DNA from 3 places in the Paenarthrobacter ilicis genome. Region 3 is predicted to be linked to each of the others. Evidence: riboswitches for the same ligand, from Rfam matches in the RefSeq annotation. Region 3 holds a riboswitch; each other region holds the start of a gene.
The links. A riboswitch is a leader RNA that binds a small molecule or an ion and turns the genes downstream of it on or off. The one in region 3 is predicted to bind cyclic di-AMP.
Positions count from the first base shown of each region.

Region 1: it holds a riboswitch for cyclic di-AMP, as region 3 does, so the genes downstream of both, JOE60_RS16925 (hypothetical protein) here and JOE60_RS04495 (M23 family metallopeptidase) in region 3, are expected to answer to the same signal.
Region 2: it holds a riboswitch for cyclic di-AMP, as region 3 does, so the genes downstream of both, JOE60_RS03465 (aggregation-promoting factor C-terminal-like domain-containing protein) here and JOE60_RS04495 (M23 family metallopeptidase) in region 3, are expected to answer to the same signal.

Region 1 covers NZ_JAFBCD010000001.1:3,710,221-3,713,485, forward strand. Annotated here, with positions in the region: gene JOE60_RS16910 (alpha/beta fold hydrolase) at 1-25, shown strand, start outside; gene JOE60_RS16915 (DUF6480 family protein) at 132-395, shown strand; gene JOE60_RS16920 (ATP-dependent DNA ligase) at 494-1,564, opposite strand; cyclic di-AMP (ydaO/yuaA leader) riboswitch at 1,793-1,939, shown strand; gene JOE60_RS16925 (hypothetical protein) at 1,954-3,081, shown strand; gene JOE60_RS16930 (PucR family transcriptional regulator) at 3,253-3,265, opposite strand, start outside.
Region 2 covers NZ_JAFBCD010000001.1:727,339-730,603, forward strand. Annotated here, with positions in the region: gene JOE60_RS03460 (dolichyl-phosphate beta-glucosyltransferase) at 1-702, opposite strand, end outside; gene JOE60_RS03465 (aggregation-promoting factor C-terminal-like domain-containing protein) at 864-1,706, opposite strand; cyclic di-AMP (ydaO/yuaA leader) riboswitch at 1,712-1,868, opposite strand; gene JOE60_RS03470 (sensor histidine kinase) at 1,967-3,265, opposite strand, start outside.
Region 3 covers NZ_JAFBCD010000001.1:946,540-949,804, reverse strand. Annotated here, with positions in the region: gene JOE60_RS04500 (C40 family peptidase) at 1-202, opposite strand, end outside; cyclic di-AMP (ydaO/yuaA leader) riboswitch at 207-367, opposite strand; gene JOE60_RS04495 (M23 family metallopeptidase) at 512-1,345, opposite strand; cyclic di-AMP (ydaO/yuaA leader) riboswitch at 1,350-1,592, opposite strand; gene JOE60_RS04490 (iron-dependent transcriptional repressor DtxR) at 1,800-2,495, opposite strand; gene serC (phosphoserine transaminase) at 2,789-3,265, shown strand, end outside.

The DNA.
Region 1 (3,265 bases), 2.8 Mb from region 3:
CGCTGCCGCTCCGCATCACAACTGATCACGACGCCGGTACCCGCCACTGGCCCACTTGTTGCCTTTGGTTCGGGCAGGCTAGGCTGGCCGGGCAAGCTAAATAGTAAGTCTGCTTACGAAAGGGTTTGACCATGACCAGCAATGACCCGGAAAACGATCCCCAGGCCTTCGGAGTGAGCGGAGCCACCGGACCATTCGACACTACGTCCGACGCTGACAGCATCCACGAAGACCCCGACATGCGACAGGACGAGGATGAGGATCCCGCTGCCTCGGCAAACCCGGACCCCATGGATGGGAACATCACCGGCCTGGAACCCGGAGGCGGAGTACCCCCGGGCGAGACCCCTCCGGCCGAAGGCAGCATGAGCAGCGACCAGGGGCACGAAGAGTAGCAGGGCGCTGGGCAGCAATTCCGTTGCTGAGCCGCTGCCACGTCGCCGGGCAGCAACGTGGCAGCGGGCCGGCAACGTTTTAGCGGGCCGGCACCGCCTCAGTCTTTGGGCAGGTTCAGGATCTCGGCAAGATCGTAATCAGCAGGCTCCTCCAGCTGCGAGTACGTGCAGCTCTTCGGGGTCCGGTCCGGCCGCCACCGCTTGAACTGGGTGGTGTGCCGGAACCTGTCCCCTTCCATGTAGTCGTAGCCAACCTCGATCACCAATTCAGGACGCAGCGGAACAAACGTGAAGTCCTTTCCCGCGCTCCACCGGCTTTGGCCTCCGGGCATCCTCGATCCACCGGGGGATTCATCCTGCTTGGCCCATTCACCCCAGGGATGGTCTTCCAACTCCACTTGGTACGGCTCCAACTCGGCCACCAGGGCTTCGCGCTTGGCCATCGGGAACGACGCCACCACGCCCACGTGATGCAGCTTTCCCGAGTCGTCATGCAAGCCCAGCAGCATGGAGCCCACCACCTTGGCGGTTTTGTGCCACCGGAAGCCAGCCACCACGCAGTCCGCGGTCCGCACATGCTTGGTTTTGAACATCACGCGCTTGTTGGGCTGGTAGATCCCGTCCAAAGGCTTGGACAGCACACCATCCAACCCTGCGCCCTCAAGTTGGATGAACCATTCCTTGGCCTGCTCCAGTTCCGAGACCGCCGGGGTCACGTAGACGGGAGGTTTGGCGTTTACCAGTGCCGATTCGAGGATGGCCCGACGCTCGGAGAATGGCCTGCCGGTCAGGTCTTCATCCCCCAGCGCCAGGATGTCGAAAGCCACCATGGACGCCGGGGTTTTCTCCGCCAGCATCCGCACCCTGCTGTCTGCCGGATGGATCCGCTGCTGCAAGACCTCAAATTCCAACCTGTTGCCCTGGATCAGGACAATCTCGCCGTCGATCACGCATCTGTCCGGAAGGTTCGCTGTGAAGGCCTCCACGAGTTCCGGGAAGTAGCGGGTCATGGGCTTCTCATTGCGGCTGCCCAGGACAATCTCATCACCGTCTTTGAAGATGATGGTGCGGAAGCCGTCCCATTTGGGCTCGTGATGCCCTACATCCGGGATGTCCGGGACCGACTTGGCGAGCATGGGCGGTACTGGTGGCATCACTGGCAGGTCCATAAACAATGTCTACCTGCCGGTGCCCCCCGAAGCCAGCCTTGGCCGGCGATATCTTCCCCGTGTTGCCACTCAGCGCCGGCCCCGCAGCTTATGTCATGCGGCTGCGACGGACTGTGAGACCTACCGCCCGTTACATTAATGTGACATTACTTTCCGGCTCAGGTACCGTCGTAGGGCGACCCGTATCTCCATAGGGCCGCTTCCGGACCGACGCCGAGCTCTGCCGCTGTCCGGGATCCGCCAGACCCGCGGCAGAGGCGGGGGACCCACAGTTCCCGGGCTTGGATTCCAAGCCCTCGGGGTGAAGCCGCTACGGCGGCCGGACGGCCTCGTCCGAACCCGACAGCTAACCTCGAAGGCGTTGAGAGGCAACCACCATGTCCCCAACCATGGATCAGCCACGCCGTATCCGGACTGAAGCCGAGCGCCCCAGGCCCACCGGCCGCCGTCGGGCAGCAACCACGACGCCGGACGCTGACACTGCGGGCACCCCCACCACCGCTGCGCCCACCGCCCCTGCCCCCACCACCCCTGCGCCCACCGCCCCTGCCCCCACCACCCGTGCAGCAGCGCGGGCCGCCGAACGGGCTGCAGAGCGGGAGCGCGCCCACGCCACGGCAACAGAACCAACGTCCATGGCACCAGTGGCAACAACACCCGCGTCCGAAGAGCCCGCCACAGCAGTGATCCCCGTCATCGCGGCGCGTGCAGCCGCACCGGCGCGCGAAACCACACGCGTCGAGACGCCCGGGACTGAAGTGCGCCGCAACGAAACACGCAGGGCCGTCCGTCGGGGCTCCACGGCTGCTTCGGCACCTGCCATGGCCCTGGGCCGAGAACCGCAGGCAGTGCTGCAGAAGGCCGCCTCGGTCAAGCACATGAGCCAGCGGATGGCAGTGGTGGCCGGCGCCTTGGGCCTGGCACTGACAGCCGGTGGCTTGGGTCAAGCCTTGGGCATGCCGTTCTTCGGACAGGAAACCCCGTCGCACGAGGCAGCAGGAGCGGGCCAGGACGACGCCCGCCAATCGTCATCCGCGGCCCCCGCCCCACGCGCTTCGTACGTCACGGCGGCCAGCCCGTCGGCGTCATCCCATGCCGGCCAGCCCGCAACGGTTCCCGAGGCACCCGCCGCGGTGTCGCCGTCGTCGGTCCCCACGCCGCACGTATCCTTGGCCGCACCGGTCTGGATACCGTCCGCGCAGGCAGCGGCCGCCAACCCCGCCCCTGCCGCCGCGGCGCCGGCCCAGCCATCACCGGCACCACCACAGCCTGCCCCCGCTCCGGGTGACGTCCCGTCGGACACCATCACCACGCCGCCGGCGCCTACGGTTGCTCCAACGCCCACCACGCCGCCGACACCCACGGTTGCACCAACACCAACACCGACTCCCACCCCTACCGTCACCCAGACACCCAAACCCCGCCCCAGCGGGAAGCCGAGCACTGAAAGCGCGCCCGTTGCGCCCCAGGGCAGCCTTCAGTCGCTCCTCGAGGCGGCCAAGAAGACGACCGGATGAGCACGCCGTTGCCCGCTTTTGGGCGCCAGGACCCCCGCACAGCGCCTGTGGGCTGGCATGGCAGGTACTGCAGGAGCAGCCGGACGGCAACATTCCGGCTCCGGAGGGGCCGGTGGAGCTGCCAGCGACTCCGGCGGTCCTAGAATCCCCGGATCCTGGAATCCTGGGATCCTAGATCCTGGGT
Region 2 (3,265 bases), 220 kb from region 3:
GACACGTGGGTCGGGCTGTTCGGTCCAGTCGACGGGGACTTCATGGATACGGAGGCCGGAGCGTTCCGCAATGACCAGCAGTTCGGTGTCGAAGAACCAGCCGTCATCCGTGGTGTACGGCAGGATGCGTTGCGCCACATCTGCACGGATGGCCTTGAAACCGCACTGGGCGTCGGAGAATCGTGCCCCCAAGGTACCGCGCAGGAGCGAGTTGCAGCTACGGGAAATAACCGCGCGCAGGGCACTGCAGGTCACGCGCGAGGATGAGGCTGAACGGGTTCCGATAGCCAGATCGGAGTGCCCGGAAATCAGCGGGGCCAGCAGGGGAGCCAACGCGGAGAGGTCCGTGGACATATCGGCTTCCATGTAGGCCAGGACCGGTGACGGGGATGCCAACCAAACATGCCGAAGGGTCTTTCCCCGGCCTCTTTCCGCGAGCCGGACCACCACCAGTTCTGGAAGTTCACGGGCCAGGCGCTCCGCTATCCGCAACGTGCCGTCGGTGCTTGCATTGTCAGCCACAGTGATGCGGAACGAGTACGGCAGCCAGTTTTTCAGGTGCCCGTGCAGCCGGCGGAGGTTATCCTCAATCCGGCTCTCCTCATTGAAGACGGGCACGGTCAGGTCCACCACCGGCACGGGGACCATGGTGTTCACCGGCCGTTGCCGCTGGGGAACGGGTGCTGGATGAGTGAGCGTCATGCATTCAGCATGGAACCGCCGTTTATGTGTGCTGTAGGCGCAAGCTGTGACTCCACTGTGAGCACCTTAAAAGCCGAAAGCCGCCCCCTTTTCCGCTGTCCGCACCAGTGGGAACCGGTGCGAATGGCGGAAAAGGGAGCGGCGATCCGAAAGGGTGTGGCTTAGTACCAGTTGTGCGACAAGTGGAAAGCCAGGGCAGCGGACGGCGAACCGTAACGCTCCTTGATGTAGTTCAGGCCCCACTTGATCTGGGTCTGGTAGTTGGTCTGCCAGTCAGCGCCGGCCGAGGCCATCTTGCCAGCCGGGAGGGACTGGACAATGCCGTATGCGCCGCTGGACGCGTTGGTAGCAGTGGTCTTCCAGTTGGATTCCTTCTCCCACAGCGTGTTCAGGGCGGTCATTTCGCCCTGGCCCCAGCCGTAGCTGCCCAGGATGCTTGCAGCGTAGGCCTTGGCGGCGGCGGGATCGTCAACTGCCTTGGGAGCTGCGGCTGCGGCGGCTGCCTCAGCGGCGGCGGCAGCAGCGGCGTCGGCGGCTTGCTTGGCAGCGGCATCAGCAGCAGCCTTGTCAGCTGCGGCCTGAGCGGCGGCTGCCTGATCTGCGGCGGCCTTCTCTGCTGCAGCCTTTTCGGCTGCGGCCTGGTCAGCGGCGGCCTTGTCGGCAGCAGCTTTCTCAGCGGCGGCCTTGTCCGCAGCAGCACGGTCGGCGGCACCCTTTGCGGCGGCGGCGTCCATGGAAGCAGAGATCTCGGCGGACTTGTTGGTGCTCACGTTGGCAGCTGCCTGCGTCCCGGCAACACGGGTGGCCTCGGGGAGGTTCAGGGCAGCGTTGGCGGCCGTTCCCAGCGATGCAACGCCCAGTGCGGCAGCAACCACACCGGCAACTACCGACATGCGGTGGCTGGACTTACCCTGGCGGGCGGCGTTCTTAAGGACTGCCTGCGACTTGTTGTTTTCATCGCGGTGGCGCGCAGAAGGGCGCGCCGGATCGTTAAATTCAGACATGTGTTGTGACCTCTCAGCGCCTGCGGAGTTAGCTGTCGGGTTCGGATGAGGTCATCCGGCCGCGCGTCACGCTGCGGCTTCACCCCTAGGGCGGCACATTGCCAGGCCCGGAGACTGTGGGTCCCCCGTCTCTGCCTCAAAGAAGAACGGACTCCGGGAAGTGGCAGAGCTCGGCGCATCCCGGATGTGGGTCCTTGGGGAAACCCACCCTTTCGACGGTACAGGAGGATTCCCCGGAAGTCACATTTAGGTAACAGAGATCACGACGCCGGTGAGTCGCCTTGCAGGCCCGGCTGACTTTCCCCGGTGCTTACGGTGGGAAGTCGCAGGGCGAACTCTGTGCGCCCGGGCCGGGACGTCACTTCCACGGTGCCACCATGGGCGGCAACAATCGAATCCACAATGGAAAGGCCCAGTCCGGAAGTCCCTTCCGACCCCGATCTCGCTGCGTCAGCGCGGGCAAAACGGGAGAAGATCCGGGTTTGGAAGTCTTCCGGAATGCCGGGGCCGTTGTCCGTCACGGTCACCACCGCACTGCCATCGGCGGAGAGCATCACGCCCGTGACCACCGTGGTTCCGCGGTCCGTGTGCTTGCGGGCGTTGGACAGCAGGTTGGCCAGGACCTGGTGCAGCTGGGTGGCGTCACCGCGCACTGTGATGGGTTCATCGGGAAGCTTCAGCTGCCAGGTGTGGTCCGGCGCCATGACTTTCTCGTCGCTGACGGTTTCGATCACCAGCTGTGTCAGGTCCACATCCGCCATTTTGACGGGCTGCCCCTCGTCCAGCCTGGCCAGCAGCAGCAGGTCTTCAACCAGCGTGGTCATGCGCTCCGATTGGCTCTGGACCCTTGCCAGCGACTTGCGGCCATCGTCGGTGAAGGTCTCGGTCATCCTCATCAGCTCGGTGTACCCACGGATGGCTGTCAGGGGAGTGCGGAGTTCATGCGAGGCATCAGCAACAAACTGCCGGACTTTGGTCTCGCTTTCCTGCCTGGCCTCCAGTGCGTTGGCAACATTGTTGAGCATCAGGTTCAGGGCGTGGCCCACACTGCCCACTTCCGTCCCCGGATGGGAGGCGGATGGTGGTACCCGCACCGCAAGTGCCACCTCACCGGCGTCCAGGGGCAACCGCGAGACTTTCGTGGCTACTTCGGAGAGCTGTTCCAGGGGCCGCATGGTCCGCCGGATGATCACGGTGCCTAGCAGGCCAATCACCAACAAGCCGCCCAGCGATACCACCACCATGGTCCACACCAGTGAGGCCTCGGCGCTTTGCTTGTCGGACAGCGGCAGGCCGGTAACAATTACATCGCCATCGTTGGTGCCGACGGCCACCAGCCGGTAATCACCGTTGGACAGGGAGCGGTCCGCCGGCTGGCTGTTGGTGGGCAGGCTCAGCAGGACCTGCTGGTCGGCGGCGGACAGTGAGACGCGGTTGCCCTTGGCGTCAATCAGTCCCGAGCTGCTGACCTCTGATCCGTCAATCCTTGCGTTCAGTGTGCCGGCGGCCTGTCCGCGGGCCTCCAGGGGATCCGGCCTGCCGGAGTTCGGGAAGTTCGA
Region 3 (3,265 bases):
AAGCTTCTGCTTTGGAGACGTCGGTGTCGGCAGCAGTGGCCGGGAGGCCAACGCTGAGGACGAGGCCTGATGCTGCTGCCAGGACTACGGCCTGACGGCCAACGGAACCGGCATTTGACGAAACAGCCTTGGAAAGAGTGTTCAAGGGGTTCGTGCGAACCGTTTCAGCGCGATGGCGCGCAGGGGTAGTGCGTGATGACACGTAGGTAGCCTCTCCCAATGCCTGCGAGGTGAGCTGTCGGATTCGGATGGGAGTCATCCGGCCGCGCTGCTTCGAAGAAGCTTTGCGACTTAACCCCAAGGCCTCCTGATGAAGGCCATAAGTGGTTCCCCCGCCCCTGCCAGACGATTTATGCGAACGGATCCCGAGTAGTGGCAGAGCTAGGCAATCCACTCGAGTGCACCGGCCCCCTAAACAGCCGATGCGCTTTGAACGGTACAACAGTTGAACGCGAATGTCACATTCAGGTCACGGTGTGTCTCCAAATTCGAGAGACAACCATCAACTGGCTTAGAGCCAGCCCATGGGGTCTACAACTTCGCCATTGACCTGAACCTCGAAGTGGAGGTGGCAGCCAGTGGATGCGCCCGTGGTTCCGCTGAGCGCAACGGTATCGCCGCGCGTCACGGTGTCCCCCACCTTGACGGTGAAGGAAGACAAGTGGTTGTACGTGGTTTCGAGGCCGTTGCCGTGATCGATGACCACGCGGTTGCCTCCCCCGTACTCGTGCCAGCCGGCGAAGGTGACCTTGCCGGTGGCAGCAGCGTGGACAGCCGTGCCGCACTGGGCAACGAAGTCCTGGCCGCGGTGGAAGTCACCCGTGCCGCCCGTGAGGGGGCTGACGCGGTAGCCGAAGGGCGATGCCGTAGTCAGGGTGTCCAGGGGGCTGGCCATGGTGCCTACCGACGAGGCGCGCTGGATGCTGCCGGCGGACTGGGCGCTCAGCAACTGCTTGAGCTTGCCGTCCGGGTCAGCGGCCGTAGCGACGGCTGCGCGGCTGAAATCGATCTTGGCTGATGCTGCGGCGGAAACCTCGGGCTGGCTGCCGGCGGCGGCAACAGCCAGCGCAGACTCCGTCTGGCCTGATTCCGACGTCGCCATGACCGGGCTGGTCGCTGGCAGACCGACAGTCAGGGCAAGGCCGGTAGCGGCAAGCGCTACTCCGGCTTTCTGCCCGACGCCACTGGCTGCAGCGAAGTCGGCAACCTGGCGCAATGGGCTCTTACGGCGGCGGACTTGGCGCTCGGTGTCGCGGGGCCGGATCTCCATTGTGGCGCGGGCTGGCCGCAGCTCAACAGCGGGGCCGGACGCGCGGCGGCGGCCCCTGACGTTCTGCGATGTCAAACTCTGTTCCTCTCTGAAAAGCCTACGAAGTTAGCTGTCGGATTCGGGTCAGAGAGTTCAAAGACCCGGTCCGCACGAAGCGCTCACGGCACAGGGGTATCCCAGGAAGGGACCTGCGTCAGTGGGTACTTCTGCTGCGGACTTCACCCCAAGGCTGCTTCTTTAGACAGCCGCTTGTGGTTCCCCCGCCTCTGCCAGTGCTGGATGACACACCTCATCCGCTGGCAGAGCTCGGCTCCGGATAAGGTAACGCTTTGGTATCAGCGCTAGTAGTTAACTATAGGGGATTAAGTCCCGTAGTAATAAATTCGTTATCAACAGGAATCGCCGTGATCGAGGGGCCGCTGTATCACCTATCCCGGAAAACCGCAGGTCACGGACGTGGGCGCGGAGAAAAAGTGAAACCGCACACGGCTCTCAGGGGCGCGTGGTTACTTCCGGTTAAGGGTGTCCCTCAGTTGAGCGAGACGAAGACGTGCGCAGCTACCTCGGGGGGCAGTTCCAGCGCACCTTCGATCCCGGGAACCCGCACGGAGATGTACTCCCCAACCCGGGCCAACGACACGGCAGCCCCCGGGCGGATTCCGCCTTCGTCCAGCTGGGTCAGGAGCTCGGGCTCCACCTGGATGGGTTCAGCGAGGCGGCTGACAACCACGCGGGAATCAGAGCCGTATCCATCCATGGCCTGGAGAAGGTTGACATCAGGCCGCGGGAAAGGCTGCGCAGGCAATCCACCCAGTGCTTCCAGCCCCGGAATCGGGTTGCCGTAGGGAGACTCTGTGGGATGCTCCAGAAGTTCATACAGGCGGCGCTCCACACGCTCACTCATGACGTGTTCCCAGCGGCAGGCCTCATCGTGGACGTAAGCCCAATCCAGGCCGATGACATCCGCCAAAAGGCGCTCGGCCAGCCGGTGCTTCCGCATGACCTCGGTGGCACGCTTCCGTCCGGCCTCGGTCAGCTCCAAGTGGCGGTCGTTGGAAACAATCACCAGGCCATCGCGTTCCATGCGGCCGATGGTTTGAGAGACAGTGGGACCGGAGTGGCGCAACCGCTCCGCGATGCGTGCCCTGAGCGCCACAATGTTCTCTTCTTCAAGTTCCAAAATGGTCCGAAGATACATCTCAGTGGTATCGATCAGATCCGTCATCCAGCTCAGCTCTCCTCGAACGCAGTTCCTTGCGTAATCTCCACCGTACAGCGTCATCCGCCGGGGCGGCCTGTGCGCGCCCCCGGCCCTTGAACACCGACCTCCAGCCTAGCTTATTTGGAATTACTCTGGATAATTCCGGTCGCATTGTGTTGATGCGCATTCCACGTACCGGACTATGACGGACGCAGGTTCCTGCTCAAGCCCCCCTTCAGGCAGAATTGGGATGTCGATGGGGCAGTCCATGCCGCCTGCCACCTCCCCTCTCTAGTCGATACCCATTGGAGCCACACGTGAGCGACAACAGCATCACCATTCCCGCCGGGCTGCTGCCCAAAGACGGACGATTCGGCGCTGGGCCGTCCAAAGTCCGCCCCGAACAGATCGAGGCGTTGTCAGCGGCATCGTCAACCATCCTGGGCACGTCCCACCGGCAAGCTCCCGTCAAGAACCTGGTGGGCTCAGTCCGCGAGGGGCTCAGCGGGTTCTTCCGCGCACCCGAGGGCTATGAGGTTGTCCTTGGCGTGGGAGGCTCCACCGCGTTTTGGGATGTGGCTGCGTTTGGGCTCGTAGAGAAGAAGGCCCAGCACCTTTCTTTCGGTGAGTTCGGTTCCAAGTTCGCCGCCGCCACCAACAAGGCGCCGTTCCTTGAAGCTTCCTCCATCATCAAGGCTGATCCCGGTACCCGTCCGGTAGCCGCAGCCGAGGCTGGAGTGGACGTTTACGCGTGGCCCCAGAACGAGACGTCCACGGGCGTCGCTGCCCCCGTG